2 regions of the Nonomuraea sp. NPDC048916 genome follow, and region 1 is predicted to be linked to the other one. Evidence: riboswitches for the same ligand, from Rfam matches in the RefSeq annotation. Region 1 holds a riboswitch; the other holds the start of a gene.

Region 1 (7,555 bases):
CTGCCTGAGGGTGCGCGGCCGTCCACGGTGACGGTGAGCAGGGATGCGGCCGGGCGCTGGTTCGTGTCCATCCTGGTGGAGGAGAAGATCTCCCCGCTGCCCCCGGTCGAACAGGTGGTGGGGGTGGATGCGGGCATCACCGCTCTGGTCACGCTGTCGACCGGGGAGAAGATCGCCAACCCGCGCCATGAGCGGGCCGACCGCAGGCGGCTGGCCCGTGCTCAGCGGGCGCTGGCCCGCAAACAGAAGGGATCGAACAACCGGGCCAGGGCCCGGCTGAAGGTGGCCCGGGTGTACGCGCGGATCGCCGACCGCAGGCGGGACTTTCTGCACAAGGTCAGCACACGGCTTGTTCGCGAGAACCAAGTGATCGCCGTGGAAGACCTGACCGTCCGCAACATGGTCAAGAACCGTTCGCTGGCGCGCGTGATCTCTGATGCGTCCTGGCGGGAGTTGCGCGGCATGCTGGAGTACAAATCGGGCTGGTACGGGCGGCGGCTTGTGGTGGTGGACCGCTGGTTCCCGTCCTCCAAGCTGTGCTCGGCCTGCGGCGCCATCACCGACACGATGCCGTTGAACGTCCGAACCTGGGTCTGCGCCTGCGGCGCAGCCCATGACCGGGACGTCAACGCGGCCAAGAACATCCTGGCCGCCGGGCTGGCGGACAGCTGAAACGCCTGTGGAGCTGGCGTAAGACCTCAAGGGAAGTCCTTCCTGGCGGGCGGCCGGCGGTGAAGCAGGAACTCTCACCTGTGAGGGTGGGAATCGTCCTCGTTTACGAGGGGGAGGAGGTCAAGGAAGCCTTTCGAGCCAGGTCAGGGGGGTGGCGCCGGCGGAGGGAGCCGGACGCCACCCGGTCCAGGGGCGGGTCAGCCCGCTGCCTTGACGCCTGCCGCGACGAACTTCGACCAGGCCTCGTCGTACTTGACCGCGCCCTGGTCCATGCCCTCGATGACCTTCTCGACGGCGGTCTTCACCTGCGCGTGCTTCTCACCGAAGAACACCGGCTGCAGATCCTTCACCGAGGCCGAGAAGATCTCGCCGGTCGGCGCGTTGTTGAAGTAGGCGTTCTTCAGGCTGGACACCCGCGGGTCGGTCTGCGCCGGGATCGAGCTCGGGAAGGCGCCCGCCTCCTGGAACGCCTCGACGTGGCCCTCCTTGCCGGTGAGGTAGTTGAGCACCTCGGCGGCTTCCTTCGGGTGCTTGGTCTGCTTGGGCACGGCCAGCCAGGAGCCGCCCCAGTTGCCCGAGCCGCCCGGCACGGCCGCGACGTCCCAGTTGCCGTTGTTGGACTCGCCGGCCTTGCCCTCGATCACGCCGAGCATCCAGGACGGGCAGCCCATGGTGGCGAAGCCGCCGCCCTTGATGGCCTTGTCCCACGCCGGGCTCCACGCCTGCAGCTTGGCCGTCAGGCCTTCCTTGCTGAACGTGGTGACCCAGTCGAACGACGCCTTGACGGCGGGGTTGGTCTCGACGATGAGCTGGTTGCTCTTGTCGAAGTAGGACACGTTGCCGTTCTTGGGCGCTTCCTGCGACAGGATCACGTTGTAGATGGTGTTGGGGCCGTCCATGAACTTCGCCCCGGTCTTGGCGGCCTCGAACTTCTTGCCGACCTCAAGGAAGGCGGGCCAGTCGGGCCACAGCTTGCCGACCTCCTCACGCTCGGTCGGCAGGCCGGCCTTCTTGAACAGGTCCTTGCGGTAGCACATGGTCATGCCGCCGATGTCCGTGCCCAGCGCGAACAGCTTGCCGTCGGCGTTGACGCCCGACTCCCACTTGGCCGCGGGGAAGTCGGCCTTGCGGCTCTGCAGGCCGTACTCGCCGAGGTCGGTGAAGAACTGCGGGCGGGCGGCCAGCAGGCCCATCGCGCCCTCGTCGATGCCGACCACGTCACCCGCGCCTGCCCCCGCCTGGAGGCGCTGGAGGAGCTGCGGCAGGTACACGTCCTCGAAGCGGTCGGTCAGGTTCTGGTACTTGATCTGGATGTTCGGGTGCTCGGCGTTCCACTTCTTGACGGCCTCGTCATAGCCGAAGTTCTCGCCGCCGCCGAAGGTGTGCACGTTGATCGTGACCGGCTCGGCGGGCGCCGCGGCGCTGCTCTGTGACGTGGCCGGCGTGGAGCCACCGCCGCCGCACGCGGCGGTGGCTGCCAGAGCGATGAGCGCGGCACCGGCTACTGCAAAGCGCTTGTGGTTCGTCATTCCGTATCCCTCTTGGGTGTGGAGATGGGAGGTGCGTCGCGGCCCGTGGCCGCGGTGGGAAAATTCTTGGGAGCGCTCCCACAAAGAGTGCCCGCACGCCGTGCGGGCGTCAACGTCCCGAAACGGAACCGTTACCAACCAGGCGATTCGCCACGACGAAAGCGGACTCTAGTTGCCAAACATCTCAAGTGGGTTGCTGGGAGCGCTCCCATCACAGGGGCACCGTTTGTGCGCAAGCCGGGACAACTTCTCGCCGGCATCACCCCCGGCGCCGCTTGCCGGGGCGGAGCCAGGAGCGGGCGTCGCCCCGAGCCGCTCCCCGGGCGCAGGTCTCGGCGCGGGGCGCGGATCCGGTGGATCTAGGAGCAGGCCTCGGCGCGGTCGAGCAGCAGCCTGCGCTCGCGCTCGTTGCGCGTCAGCGAGGCCGCCCGCTCGAACTCCGCGCGCGCCTCGGCCCGGCGGCCCAGCCGGGCCAGCAGGTCACCGCGCACGCTCGGCAGCAGGTGGTAGCCCTTGAGCGACGGCTCGTCGACGATCTGGTCGACCAGCTCCAGGCCGGCCGCCGGGCCGTAGGCCATGGCGAGCGCGACGGCCCGGTTGAGCTCCACGACGGGTGACCGCGCGAGCCGGGCCAGCTCGTCGTACAGCGCCGTGATGCGCGCCCAGTCGGTCTCCTCGGGAGTGAGCGCCCTGGCGTGGCAGGCCGCGATGGCCGCCTGCAGGGTGTAGGGGCCGCGTGCGCCGGCGAGCTCCTCGGCGCGTTCGAGGGCGGCCAGCCCGCGGCCGATGAGCAGGCGGTCCCAGCGTGCGCGGTTCTGCTCCATCAGCAGGATCGGCTCACCGGACGGCCCCACCCGGGCCCGCGCCCGCGACGCCTGGATCTCCATCAGGGCGACCAGCCCGTGCACCTCGGCCTGCCGGGGCATCAGCCCGGCCAGCACCCGCCCCAGCCGCAGCGCGTCGTCGCACAGCGCCGGCCGCATCCAGTCGTCGCCCGCGGTGGCCGAATAGCCCTCGTTGAAGATGAGATAGATCACCTCCAGCGCCGAGGAGAGCCGCCCCGCGAGCTCCTCGCCCTGCGGCACCTCGAACGGGACCCGCCGGGCGGCCAGTGTCCGCTTGGCCCGCACGATCCGCTGCGCCACGGTCGGCTCCGGCACCAGGAAAGCCCGGGCGATCTCGTCGGTCGTCAGCCCGCCGAGCACCCGCAGCGTCATCGCCACCCGCGCCTCGGTCGACAGCACCGGATGGCAGGCCGTGAACACCAGCCGGAGCAGGTCGTCCTCGATCTCGTCGACGTCGGGGAGCTCGTCGTCCCCGTCGAGGTCGCGGCCCAGCTCGGCCAGCTTGCGCTCGTAGCGCTCCTGGCGGCGCAGCAGGTCGACGGCGCGCCGCTTGGACACGGCCATGAGCCAGGCGCCCGGGTTGCGGGGCACCCCCGACTCCGGCCACTGCTCCAGCGCCGCGACCAGCGCGTCCTGTGCGAGCTCCTCGGCCAGGCCGACGTCGCGCACCATCCGGGCCAGCCCGGCGATGAGCCGGGCCGCCTCGATCCGCCACACCGCCTCGATCGCCTGGTGCGTCTCGGAAGCCTTCACCGGCCCATGAGACCAGCCAGGGCGCCCCACCCGCAAACCGGCTCCGGCGCGTAGACCGGCTCCGGCCCGCAAACCAGGCCCTCGCAAACCAGGCCCGTCCGCAAATCAGGCCCGTCCGCAAATCAGGCCCGTCCGCAAATCAGGCCCGTTCCCCGGGCCGGGCCTGGGGTCAGGCGGGGTCGCGGTCCTCCAGCGACTCGCGCAGGGCCCGCTCGCGCTCGGCGGTCTCCGGCGACATGGACTCCGGTGGCATGTCGGTCGGGTCGAAGACCTGCCACACGTGCAGGCCGATGCCGTCGTGGTCGCAGGGCACCGGGAGCCGCATCGCCCACTCGAGCGCCTCTTCGCGCGACTTGACCTGGATCAGCCAGAATCCGGCGATGAGCTCCTTGGCCTCGGTGAAGGGCCCGTCGAGCACGGTCGCCTTGCCTGACTTGTAGGCGATGCGGGCCCCGTGCGAGCTCGGGTAGAGCCCCTCGGCCGCCAGCAACACCCCCGCCTTGACCAGCGACTCGTTGTACTCCATCATCGCGTCGACCAGTTCCTGGCTGGGCATGACGCCGGCCTCGGTCTCCTCGTTGCCCGCACCTACGATCATGAACTTCACGGCGCCGGCTCCTTCCGCGTTCGTTGCCGGGTCCCGGCCGGACCCCGCGCTCACCAACGCGTCGAACCCCGCAGGCGCGAATCGACGCGTTCAGTGGATTGTTTCGGAAAAGTGGCGAGCGCGCGCCCGAGGGGGAGTGGGGCACGCGCTCGCTGGAGGGGGACGTGTGTGTGATCGGGGGAGGGAGGTGAGGGGATCAGCTCGTGTACTGCGGGTAGCCGTAGCCGACGACCTGCCACGTGGGCCGGACCCGCTCCTCGACCTTGCCGTTGCCGGTGTTGCCCTCGATCGTGGTCAGGGTGCCGTTGCCGTTGTCCTTGACGACGAAGCCGACGTGGTCAATGGAGCTCAGGCTCTTTCCGCCGTTCCAGGCGAAGAAGACGACGGCGCCGGGCTTGGGGGTGGTGCCCCAGCGGCCGTTGTCGGCGAACCACTGGGCGTGCGTCACGGTGTAGGCGTCCCAGCCGATCTGGGAGCGGGCGCCGGCGTTCTCCCCGACCCAGGAGACGAACATCGCGCACCAGGCGGCGTTGAGGTAGGCCGCCCTGTTGCCGCCGTCACGGGCGATCGTCTCGGCGGCGCGCTGCGAGGCGGCGTACCACTTCTGGAACTTGGTGCCTCCGCCGTAGGCGTTCTCCGAGGTGCCGATCTGGGCTCTGGCCAGGGCGAGGACCTGCTCGGCCGTCACGCTGACCGCACTGGTCTCGGCCTGGGTCTCCGTGGCCGAACCCGCGTGCTGGTGGGAGTCCGCGGCGGCGGGGGCGACGGCGCCGAAGACCGCGGTGGCGGCGAGGGTGACGCCCAGGGCGGCGCGGACGGCTAGGTGCCTGGTGGCATGGGAAAGACGATGCGTGGCCATCGGGTGGGGTGACTCCTTGCTTCCATACCGCTTACCGGGTTAGCTGACGGGTTCGGACGTGGAAGCTGCCCTACGGCACGATGTGCCGATTCACCCCAATGGGACCTGGGTCCCCGGTTCCGCGTGATGCGGATTCAGCGGTCGCAGGTAGATCCTGCGATGTTCTCTGCGATGGGCCGGCAACGAACGGACAAACCGGACGTATGCCGCGAATGCCCCATAAGGTAATACAAGGGGCAAGGGGATTACAAGAGGGTAACTGGTTCGGTTAACAAAGTTGTTTCCACGCGTCCGCGAGGTGCCCCATCGGCGTCCGCGAGCTCGTACCGGCTCGATCGACGGGTCGCTGAGCGCGATCCGCCGCGGCGCCCAGGACGGCGCCTCGATGTCCGCCCGCATCCCGGTGCCCACCGCGTAGGCGCTGTTGGGCAGGGCTCCCAGGAGCGAGACGTCCGCCGGCGCCCGCTTCCCGTCCGGGTAGAGCGGCGCTCCCGCCGCCGAGTTCCGGCGCCCAGAGCCGATGCAGCGGGTCGTACGGTAAAGCGAAGTCAAAGCCGGCGTGAACGGAGCGAATGTCGCCGAAGCGCGGGCCGGCCGCACCACCCGCTCGGCGTCGGCGAGCGCAGCGGCCAGGGCTTCTCGCACAGCACCGCCTTGCCCGCCGCGATCACGGCCTCGGCCACCTCCACGTGCTTGCCGTGCGGGGGTGGCCGCGGGGAAAGATCATCCTTTACGCCTGGTTGAAGGTGTCCGGGTCGGGTCCGAGCCGCTTTCCGATGTTCATCGCCCCGATGGCCGCGATGTCCTCATGGTCGAGGATGAAGTTGAAAATGCCGAGGTTTTCCTTGATCCGCGACGGCGTGACCGACTTGGGGATCGCCACGTTGCCCAGCTGGATGTGCCAGCGGAGCACGATCTGCGCGGGAGTCCGGTTGTGCTTCTCCGACAGCACCGCCAGCGCCCGGTCCTCCAGCAGCCCCCGGCCCTGCCCGAGCGGGCTCCACGCCTCGGTGAGGATGCCGTTGGCCTCGTGGAACGCCCGGAGCTCGCGCTGCTGGAAGTAGGGGTGGAGCTCGATCTGGTTGATCGACGGCGCGATGTCGGCCTCGTCCAGCAGCCTCGTGAGCGTCTTCACGGTGAAGTTGGACACGCCGATGGCCTTGGCCCGGCCGTCACGGTAGATCTTCTCCAGCCCCCGCCAGGCCCGCAGGTAGGTGTCGCGCGCCGGCATCGGCCAGTGGATGAGGTAGAGGTCGACGTAGTCGAGCCCGAGCCGGGCCAGGCTCTCCTCGAACGCCTCCTCGGCCCGCTCGTGGTCGGTGTTCCACAGCTTGGTGGTGATGAACAACTTGGCGCGCGGGATGCCCGAGGCGTGTACGGCCCGGCCCACGCCCGCCTCGTTCCGGTAAAGCGTCGCGGTGTCGATATGCCGGTAGCCGACCTCCAGCGCGGTCTTCACCGACTGTTCGGCCGCGTCGTCGGGCACCCGCCAGACGCCGAACCCGATCTGCGGGATCTGGACGCCGTCACTGTTGAGCAAGAGCGAATTCATACCCTCCATTGTTCACGCGGCGTTCCTCACCGCTTCAGGCGGCCGGGCTAGCTTGAAGCGGTCATGCACGGGCCATCACCCGGCGGGGAGAACAGACTGGGAGACAGCGTGCGAGATCGGGCGTCGGCCTGGGTGGAGTCCCCGCTCCAGATGCTGTGCGCCGTCGAGGCCCACCACGCCGGGCTGCTCGGCCCCGCCACGGTCATCGTGCCGAGGGCGAGGCTGCGCCCGCTCAGGGCCACCCGCGCCGAGCTGTGCCGCCTCCCTCTGCCCGAGGGACTGGAACTGGCCGAGCCGCGCGAGCGCATGCCCCGCCGGCCGCACGCCGTCGGCGACGCCTTCTCCGGCAGGACGCAGCTGCGCTGGCTCACTTCCCGTCCCGGCCCTCTCGTGGTCGTCGACGACGGGCTGGCCACGCTCCGGCTGCTCGAACTCCTCGCGGCGGGGCCGTACCGGCCGCTGCTGCGGGCCCGCGCCCACCCCGGAACGCTGCGCACGGCGCTCGGGCTGGCCGCCGCCGTCCGGCTGCGCGCGAGCCGCCCCACCGTCTTCACCGCGCTGCCGGTGCCCGCCGGCCTGGTGGAGGGCGTCCGCCGGGCGGGCGTCGACCTGGTCCGCCACGACTTCCCCTGGCTGCGCGCGCAGCCGCTCACTGAGCCCGGCCCCGCCGAGCGGACCGTCGTGCTCGGCACCTCGCTGGTCAGGAACGGCCTGGTGCGCCGCGACCGCTACCTGCGC
Region 2 (7,555 bases), on a different contig from region 1:
GGTGACAGGTCGGAGATGTTGGTGATCGCCAGGCGTCTCTGCATCGCGACGAACGTGGCCGGATCCCTCGTCAGGTCCAGGGCGTGCACGTCGGCCCGGGCCTCGACGTGGCGGCTGATGGCGTTCTGGGCGGGGCCGGACAGCAGGCCGGCCAGGCTCATCAGGCCCAGGATCACGCCGACCGCCTTCGGGTCGGCCATCGAGCCGGCCTTGGTGCGCCGGCGTACCAGGTCGAAGGCCAGGAAGAGCAGCCCCGCGCCGAAGGCGGCGGCCAGCCCGCCGATGAGCGTGCCGTTGAGCACGTCGCGGTGCTCGGCGTGCCCCAGCTCGTGCGCGGCGACCAGCTCCACCTCGGCCTGCGGGGCCTTGAGCAGCGTGTCGTAGACCACGATCCGGCGCGTGGCGCCGAACCCGGAGACGTAGGCGTTCAGCGCGGTCGTGCGGCGCGAGGCGTCGGCGACCAGCACGTCCTCGACCGGCACGCCGTCGCGTTCGGCCATGGCCAGCAGGTTGGTGCGCAGGGAGCCGGCGGGCATGGAGTGGAAGTCGTTGAAGAGCGGCTCGAACACCACGGGGTAGACGAACGAGGCGGCCACCGTCAGCGCGAACGCTCCAGCCGCGGCCGGGATCCACCAGCGCCTCATCCTGCGCGCCAGCGCCACCACGGCCAGCACCATGACGGACAGCAGCACGATGTTCACGCCCATGCCCTTGAGCCGGTCGCCGGTCCACGCCGCCCAGTCCTGCGTGGACAGGCCGTAGTCACGCAGCCGGACCTCGAACCACATCCCGAGCGGCCACCGTACGGCCTCCACGAGCGCGGTGAGCAGCAGCACGCCCAGGACCACCCGCAGCCACCACGGCCCCCTGAGCCTCCCGAGCAGCCTCGCGCCGAGCGGCGTGAGCACCAGCAGGCCGGCGAACAGGAAGCCGAGCCCGTAGGACAGGTAGCTCGGCGCACTGATGGCGGCGTCGAACGCGGCCGCCCGGGCGATCTGGGCGGCGCTGAAGTCGCGCGCCGGGTCGGGCGCCACGTCCGGAGCACCGGCCGGCAGGGCCTGCCACGGAGTGGTGAACGCCACGACGGCCACGATGGCGGCGCCGAGCACGGCCAGCGCCGCGCCCGCCTCCCACCGCAGCCGCCGCCTCTCTCCGTCGCCGTCCTCTCCTGCCGGCCCGGGGTTCTCGCACGGCGCGCCCTCGGGCTCGGACGGGGTGGCGGTGGAGCCCGCCGGCCCGCCCGGCCCGCCCGGCGCGCCCCTGGTGTCCCTAGTGTCCTTGGTGTCCCTAGTGTCCCTGGTGTCCCTGGTGTCCTTGGTGTGGTCCCTGGTGTCCTTGGCGTCCCTGGCGTCCTTGGCGTCCCTGGCGTCCTTGGCGTCCTGCCGATCGTCCATGCGCGCGTCCCCTTACGCCAGTTGCCGGCGCACGTACGCGCGCCACTGTGCCGTCAACGTGCCGACCGAGAGCCCCGCCGAGGCCAGCGCCCGGTCGACTCCTGCCCTCTGGGCATCACGGTAGAGCCTCACCAGAGTCCCTTCGCCGGACCGCTCGGCCAGGAAGCGACACGCCAGCCACGCCTCCTGGTAAGAGCGGGCCAGGCGCTCGGTGTCGTCCGTGGGCGCGAACGCCGCCGGCCCGGGAAGTTCGCGGGGCGGCCGCCCGGCCCGCACCTCGGCGGCCAGCTCCGCGGCGGCCACCGGCACGGCCAGCCCCGCGTCGCGGTAGCCGACGTAGTCGGCGAATCCCTCGTACAGCCAGGCGGGCAGCCCCTCGGTGCCCGCGGCGACGTGGGTGAGCTCGTGCGCCAGGACGACGTCGCGGCCGGTCGGGGTGAGCCGGGCGAAGTTCTCCGGCACCACGATCACCCGGCCCGCGTCCGCCACGGCCGCCAGCCCGTCCACCCCGGCGACCCCGGCCAGCCGCGCCGCCTCCCCCGCCGAGCCGGGCACCAGCACGACAGGACGCACCGGCTGCCCGAGCACCGCCGCGACCCGCTCGCCGGCCAGGTCGGCCCGGCGGGCCAGGTCACCGAGCAGCTCGCGGTCGGCGCCGGGATGCCCGGCGACGACCGCGCGCACGCCGCGCGAGACGCGCGCGCCGGGCCAGATCCCCCGCGCCTCGGGCGGCAGGCCCTCGGACGAGGACATGATCATCCCGGGATGCGAGCGACCCGGGGAGGGTGTGACGGGTCCGGACGGGGTCACCGGGAGACCGGCGGAGGCGGCGGACGGCACGGCGGACGTGGGGCCGAGCGGCCCGGCCGCGGACGGCAGCGCGAGGAGCAGCAGGGCCGCCAGCACGGCTCGACGGCTCACCTGCGCGGACACGTTGACCGATGGTAGTCGGCCCGGGCACGCGAGAGCCCCGTCCCGGAGGGGACGGGGCTCTCGTGACGAGGTCACACCCCGGGACGTACCGCGCCCACGAACGACGACTTGCGCCACCCGCTGACCTTCTCGATGCGAACCGTGAGGCCGGTCCTCGGCGAATGGATCATCTTGCCGTTGCCGACGAACATGCCCACGTGGCCGAGCCCGCGAAAGAACATCAGGTCTCCCGGCCGGAGGTTCTTCCAGGAGACCTTCTTGCTGATGCGTGCGTACTGGCTGTTCGTCACGCGCGGGATCTTCACCCCGGCCTTCCTCCAGGCGTACTGGACGAGGCCGGAGCAGTCGAACGAACCCGGTCCGGTGGCACCGTACCGGTAGGGGTCACCGAGCTGGTCCTTGGCCACGGCGACGGCCGCGCGGGCCTTCGCCAGTTGCCGTGCGACCTTCGATCTCTTCGCGGTGGCCTTTCCCTTCACCGACTTGACGGCCGCCGACCCGGCGGCCGTCCGCACCGTGGAGGTCACGGTGGACGTCACCGGGGACGTCATGGTGGATGTCACGGTGGACGTCGTCGGAGACGTCACCGTGGTCGTCGCGGAAGATGGGGCCGAGCCGCTCGTCGTCGCCGCCTGGGCCTGGGCGGGGTGCGCCAGACCTCCGGCCGTCACGGTCATCGTGAGTGCCACACCACTCAGGGCAAGGCGGGACAGACGGGGGTTTTGCGAGGTAGACAGGATTTCTCCTTGAATCTTCCACGAACGCCTACCGGGTTAGCTGACGGATTCGGGCCTGGAAGTCGCCCTACGGCGCGATGCGCGCCGATTCACCCCTGATCCCACGGGAGGGATCGATGGGTCCCCGGTTCCGTGCCTCCTGGCTGCACGGATTCGGCAGGTCACCGGCCACGAGTCCGAGGCGAGCGGTGACCGGCGGATCTTTTATCTCGTCCACATCGGAGGACCGATGTCGGTGGGCGGCGAACATGGCGTGCTCGCCGCGACGCCAGAACCTACGCCGGTTTGTCACGAACAAGCAAAGACGGAGTCAACGTGTAAAGATCCGACAAAGGGGTCAGTAAGGTGACGAGCCCCTGTTAACCGGGGGGTTCCGTTATGAGAATGTGACCCTTCTCACACTTGACGAAGCCCTCGCGTGTCAGGTCCCAATTGTCACTTCTGTCCCGCTGCCACCTTGAACCCCGTCGGCTGGAGCGTCCCGGCCGCGATCCGCTCCCGGTCGATCCGCCACAGCTCTCCGGCGATCTCCCCGATGTCGGACGTCAGGCTGCCGCCGAGGCCGCCGAGATAGCGGGACAGGTACGGCTCGCGCCTTACGTCGTCGATCACGCCCTGTCCCGCCGGTGGCGGGAAGTGCCGGCCGCTCCGTCGCCCTGCTCGCGCGCTGAGCGGCTCTCAGGGCCGTACGGCGCCCACGAGGCGGCGGCCGTAGCCGGAGAGGGTGGAGACCTTCACCACGTCGCCCGTCTGCGGGGCGTGGACGATCTGCCCGTTGCCCGCGTAGATGCTGACGTGTCCCAGGCCCTCGCTGAAGATCAGGTCGCCGGGCTGCAGGTCGTCCAGGGAGACCTTCCGGCTGGCGCCCCACGACCACTGCTGCCAGGTGGTGCGCGGCAGCGTGACGCCGCCCGCGCGCCAGGAGGCCTGGGTCAGCCCCGAGCAGTCGTAGCCGCGCGGGCCGGTGCCGCCGAACACGTACGGCTTGCCGACCTGCGCGTAGGCGAACCTGAGCACGGCGGCCGCGTTGCCCGAGGCGGGGCCGGTGTACTTGATGCCGGTGCTGTTGGGGTCGCCTGCCTTGTAGGCGCCCAGCCTGTCGAGCAGCTTGCGCTGCTGGGCGATGAGCCTGAGCACCTCGGCGCGTTCCTTCTGGACCACGTCGCGTTCCTTGTCGGCCGCGGCCAGGGCGCCCTCGGCCTTGTCGCGCTCGGCCTTGAGGCCGCGGTTCTCCCTGTCGAAGGCCGCGAGCTTCTGCGCCCGCTCCTGCGACAGCTGCCCGGCCAGGGCCATGCCGCCCAGCAGGTAGGTGGGGTTGTCGGCGCCGACCATGGCGGGCCAGGAGGTGACGTCACCGCCCAGCTTGTAGGTGTCGACGGCCATCGAGATCACCTGCGAGCGCAGCTCGGCGACCGTGGCGAGCTTGCGCTTGTAACCGGTGTCGAGCTCGGTGTAGCGCGCCTTGGCGTGCTTGTGCTTCTCGGTCGCGGTGTTGTAGCGGTCGACGACCTTGTCGGCCTTGTCGTTGAGCTTCTCGAGCTTGGCCTTCGCCTGCGCGATCGTGGGCCGGGGATCGGCGAGCGCTCCACTCGTGGGAGACAACAGCAGCCCGATCGCGAAACCCGCGGCCACCGGCACCCGGCCTAACCTCACAGCGTCGCCTCCAAGGACTCACCCTGGGGCGAAATAGTACAGAAGTGGTGGGTGTGAACTCACCTAAACGTCAGATTCGTAATCTACGCGCGGCCGAGCCGGCGCAGCAGCACGTTCGCCGGAACCGGTCTGGCTCCCATCCGGCGGACGGACTCGGCCACCTCGCGGTCGGAGGAGACCACGGCGATGGCCCGTCCGGGCGGCTCGGCGCGGACGAGCTGGCGGATCAGGTCGTCGGCGATCTCGCCGGGCGCGCTGAACAGCACCCGCACCCCGCGCGGCGCCACCACCTGGACCGGCGCGTTGAGCTCGGCGCCGTCGAAGACCACGGTCACCTCGACCCGGGTCTGCGCGACCAGCCCGCCGAGGCCGGTCATGAGGCGGTTGCGCTGGTCGGCCAGCGTGAGCGTGCCGTAGCCGGACTTGGTCACGTTGTAGCCGTCGATGATCACATGCACCTGCGGCAGCCCGAGCAACTGGTCGAGCAGTTGCGGGTCGTCGTCGGACAGCGCACGGGCGGGAACCCCGCGCACACCGGGACGCTCGCCCGCGACGCCCGCGACCGAGTCGGCGGGCCTGCTGATCGTGGTGGGCAGGGCCAGCTCCCTGCGCAGCCCGGCCGAGGCGTCCTGCAGCGCGTCGAGCAGCACCCTGACGCGCGCGTCCTCGATGCTCCTGCCCTCGCGGGCGGCCCGGCGCGAGGCCTCGAGCTGTTTCTCCACGTCGGCCAGGCGCTCGCGCAGCCGGCGCAGCTCGGACTCCCCCGCGCTGCCCGCCGCCGAGGCGGCCGACCTCGCCTCCTCGGCCGCCTGCTCCATCTCCTCGGCCCGCCGCACGGCGGCCTTGGCCCGCTCGCGGGCGTCGTGGAGCTTGCGGCGCAGGTCGGAATTCTCCACTCGGGCGATCTTGATCTGCTCGCGCAGCCGATCGGACTCCTCCTTGGCCGCGCTCTTCTGGGCGAGCAACTGCTCGCGCAGCCGGGACACGACCTCCTCGCGCTCGGAGCCCTCGGCCGCGACCGCGGACTGCTCCAGGTCGGCCCGCGCCGCCTCGACGATCTCCGCCCAGCCGGGCGGGCGCGTCAGGTAGGCGGTGGCGGCCACCAGCACGGGGTCGGCGGCGGGCGGCACGCTGCCCTCGGCCAGCGAGGCGACGAGCTCCGGCCAGCCGGCGGTCACCGACTCGGCGACCGCCTCGCGGAACTCCTTGTCGTTCTCCAACTGGGCGGCGATGGGAGCGCTGCCCAGTTTGGCGCGTTTACGGGGGTCGAATTTGGCGATGCCGCGCAACGGCAGCGGCACGGAGGCAGGGGGCATCGAACCGAGAACTTGGGCCGCCAGGTCGACTACATTGAGCCGCACCTGCTCGGGAAGCGGGCGAGACAGGCCTTCACCCGCTGAACTCATCCTCTGTCCCTTCGTGACATGCCCTTTCAGACAAGGGTACGGCTGCCGGGTACCTGACCGTAACGGCCACCCCTGTATGGACAAGCGCTTGGTTGAGGTATACGACTCGAACCTGGACCGGTGTTCACCAAGGAGGCCCCGCCGTGACGAAGGAGATGCGCACGTCCACCCGTGACCTCGACGAACTCCGTCACCGGATGGGAGTCTGGCTCCGCGCGCGAACCGGGGGCCCGGTCGTCGTCTCCGAGCTGTCGAGGCCGTCGAGCAACGGCATGTCCAGCGAGACGCTCTTCTTCACCGCCTCCCACCGGGGGCGGCACGACCGCTTCGTGGCCAGGCTGGCGCCGGCGGCCGAGGCGGTGCCCGTCTTCCCCTCGTACGATCTGCGCGCCCAGTTCGAGGTCATGCGCCTGGCCAGGGAGAAGGCCGGGATCCCGGCCCCGCGGACACTCTGGTTCGAGCCGGATCCGGCGCCGCTCGGCACGCCGTTCTTCGTCATGGAACGCCTGGACGGCGAGGTGCCGCCGGACGTCATGCCGTACACGTTCGAGGGCTGGCTGCTGGACGCCGCGCCCGAGCGCAGGCGCGCGTTGCAGGACGCGACGGTGGGGATCGTGGCGTCGCTGCACGACGCGGCGTTCACCGCGGACGACCTGGGGGTGCTCGGCGCGCTCGGCGGGGGCGGGCTGCGCGAGCACGTGGACGCGCAGCGCGCCTACTACGCGTGGGCGCACGGCGAGCGGCCCATCCCGCTGCTGGAGCGGGCGTTCGACTGGCTGGAGGCGCACTGGCCGGCCGATCCGGGGCCGGACGTGCTCGGCTGGGGTGACGCGCGGATCGGGAACGTGGTCTACGACGACTTCACGCCGGTGGGGGTGCTCGACTGGGAGATGGCCGCGGTGGGGCCGCGCGAGCTGGACCTGGCATGGATGATCTTCCTGCACCGCTTCTTCCAGGACCTCACCGAGTCGATGGGGTTGCCCGGAATTCCGGATTTCATGCAACGCGACGACGTTTGCCAGAAATATCGCGAGCTAACCGGATACATCCCTAAAAATATGGACTTCTACGAGCTGTACGCGGCTCTCAGGCACGGCATCATCATGGCCCGCGTATGGCAGCGCAGGGTCCACTTCGGCGAGCAGCCCCGGCCCGACGACCCCGACGACCTGGTGCTGCACCGGCCCACGCTGGAGCGGATGCTCAGAGGCTAGCGTCGTAGACCAGGAGCGCGATCTGCACCCGGTTGTTCAGCGCCAGCTTGGTGAGGATGCGCGAGACGTGCGCCTTGACCGTCGCCACGCTCATGAAGAGCTCCCGGCCGATCTCCGCGTTGGACCTGCCCTGGCCGACGGCCAGCGCCACCTCCCGCTCCCGCTCGCTGAGCCGGGCGAGCAGGGCGCGCGCCCGGTCGGTGCGGCCGCCCGGGCCG

What was found. Region 1 has a riboswitch for cyclic di-AMP ahead of AB0C16_RS19480 (CHAP domain-containing protein). Riboswitches for the same ligand answer to the same signal wherever they lie in the genome.
Region 2: linked by a shared signal. The riboswitch ahead of AB0C16_RS24630 (C40 family peptidase) and the one ahead of AB0C16_RS19480 (CHAP domain-containing protein) in region 1 are both predicted to bind cyclic di-AMP.

What each region holds. Positions count from the first base shown of each region.
Region 1 covers NZ_JBEZFS010000016.1:140,323-147,877, reverse strand. The annotation lists gene AB0C16_RS19500 (RNA-guided endonuclease TnpB family protein) at 1-672, shown strand, start outside; gene AB0C16_RS19495 (ABC transporter substrate-binding protein) at 870-2,201, opposite strand; gene AB0C16_RS19490 (RNA polymerase sigma factor) at 2,561-3,799, opposite strand; gene AB0C16_RS19485 (YciI family protein) at 3,969-4,397, opposite strand; gene AB0C16_RS19480 (CHAP domain-containing protein) at 4,603-5,265, opposite strand; cyclic di-AMP (ydaO/yuaA leader) riboswitch at 5,279-5,415, opposite strand; gene AB0C16_RS19475 (aldo/keto reductase) at 5,996-6,817, opposite strand; gene AB0C16_RS19470 (hypothetical protein) at 6,926-7,555, shown strand, end outside.
Region 2 covers NZ_JBEZFS010000023.1:86,254-93,808, forward strand. The annotation lists gene AB0C16_RS24620 (M48 family metallopeptidase) at 1-1,394, opposite strand, end outside; gene AB0C16_RS24625 (hypothetical protein) at 1,407-2,327, opposite strand; gene AB0C16_RS24630 (C40 family peptidase) at 2,399-3,016, opposite strand; cyclic di-AMP (ydaO/yuaA leader) riboswitch at 3,075-3,233, opposite strand; gene AB0C16_RS24635 (hypothetical protein) at 3,500-3,676, opposite strand; gene AB0C16_RS24640 (C40 family peptidase) at 3,743-4,717, opposite strand; gene AB0C16_RS24645 (NYN domain-containing protein) at 4,801-6,123, opposite strand; gene AB0C16_RS24650 (phosphotransferase family protein) at 6,267-7,337, shown strand; gene AB0C16_RS24655 (response regulator transcription factor) at 7,327-7,555, opposite strand, start outside.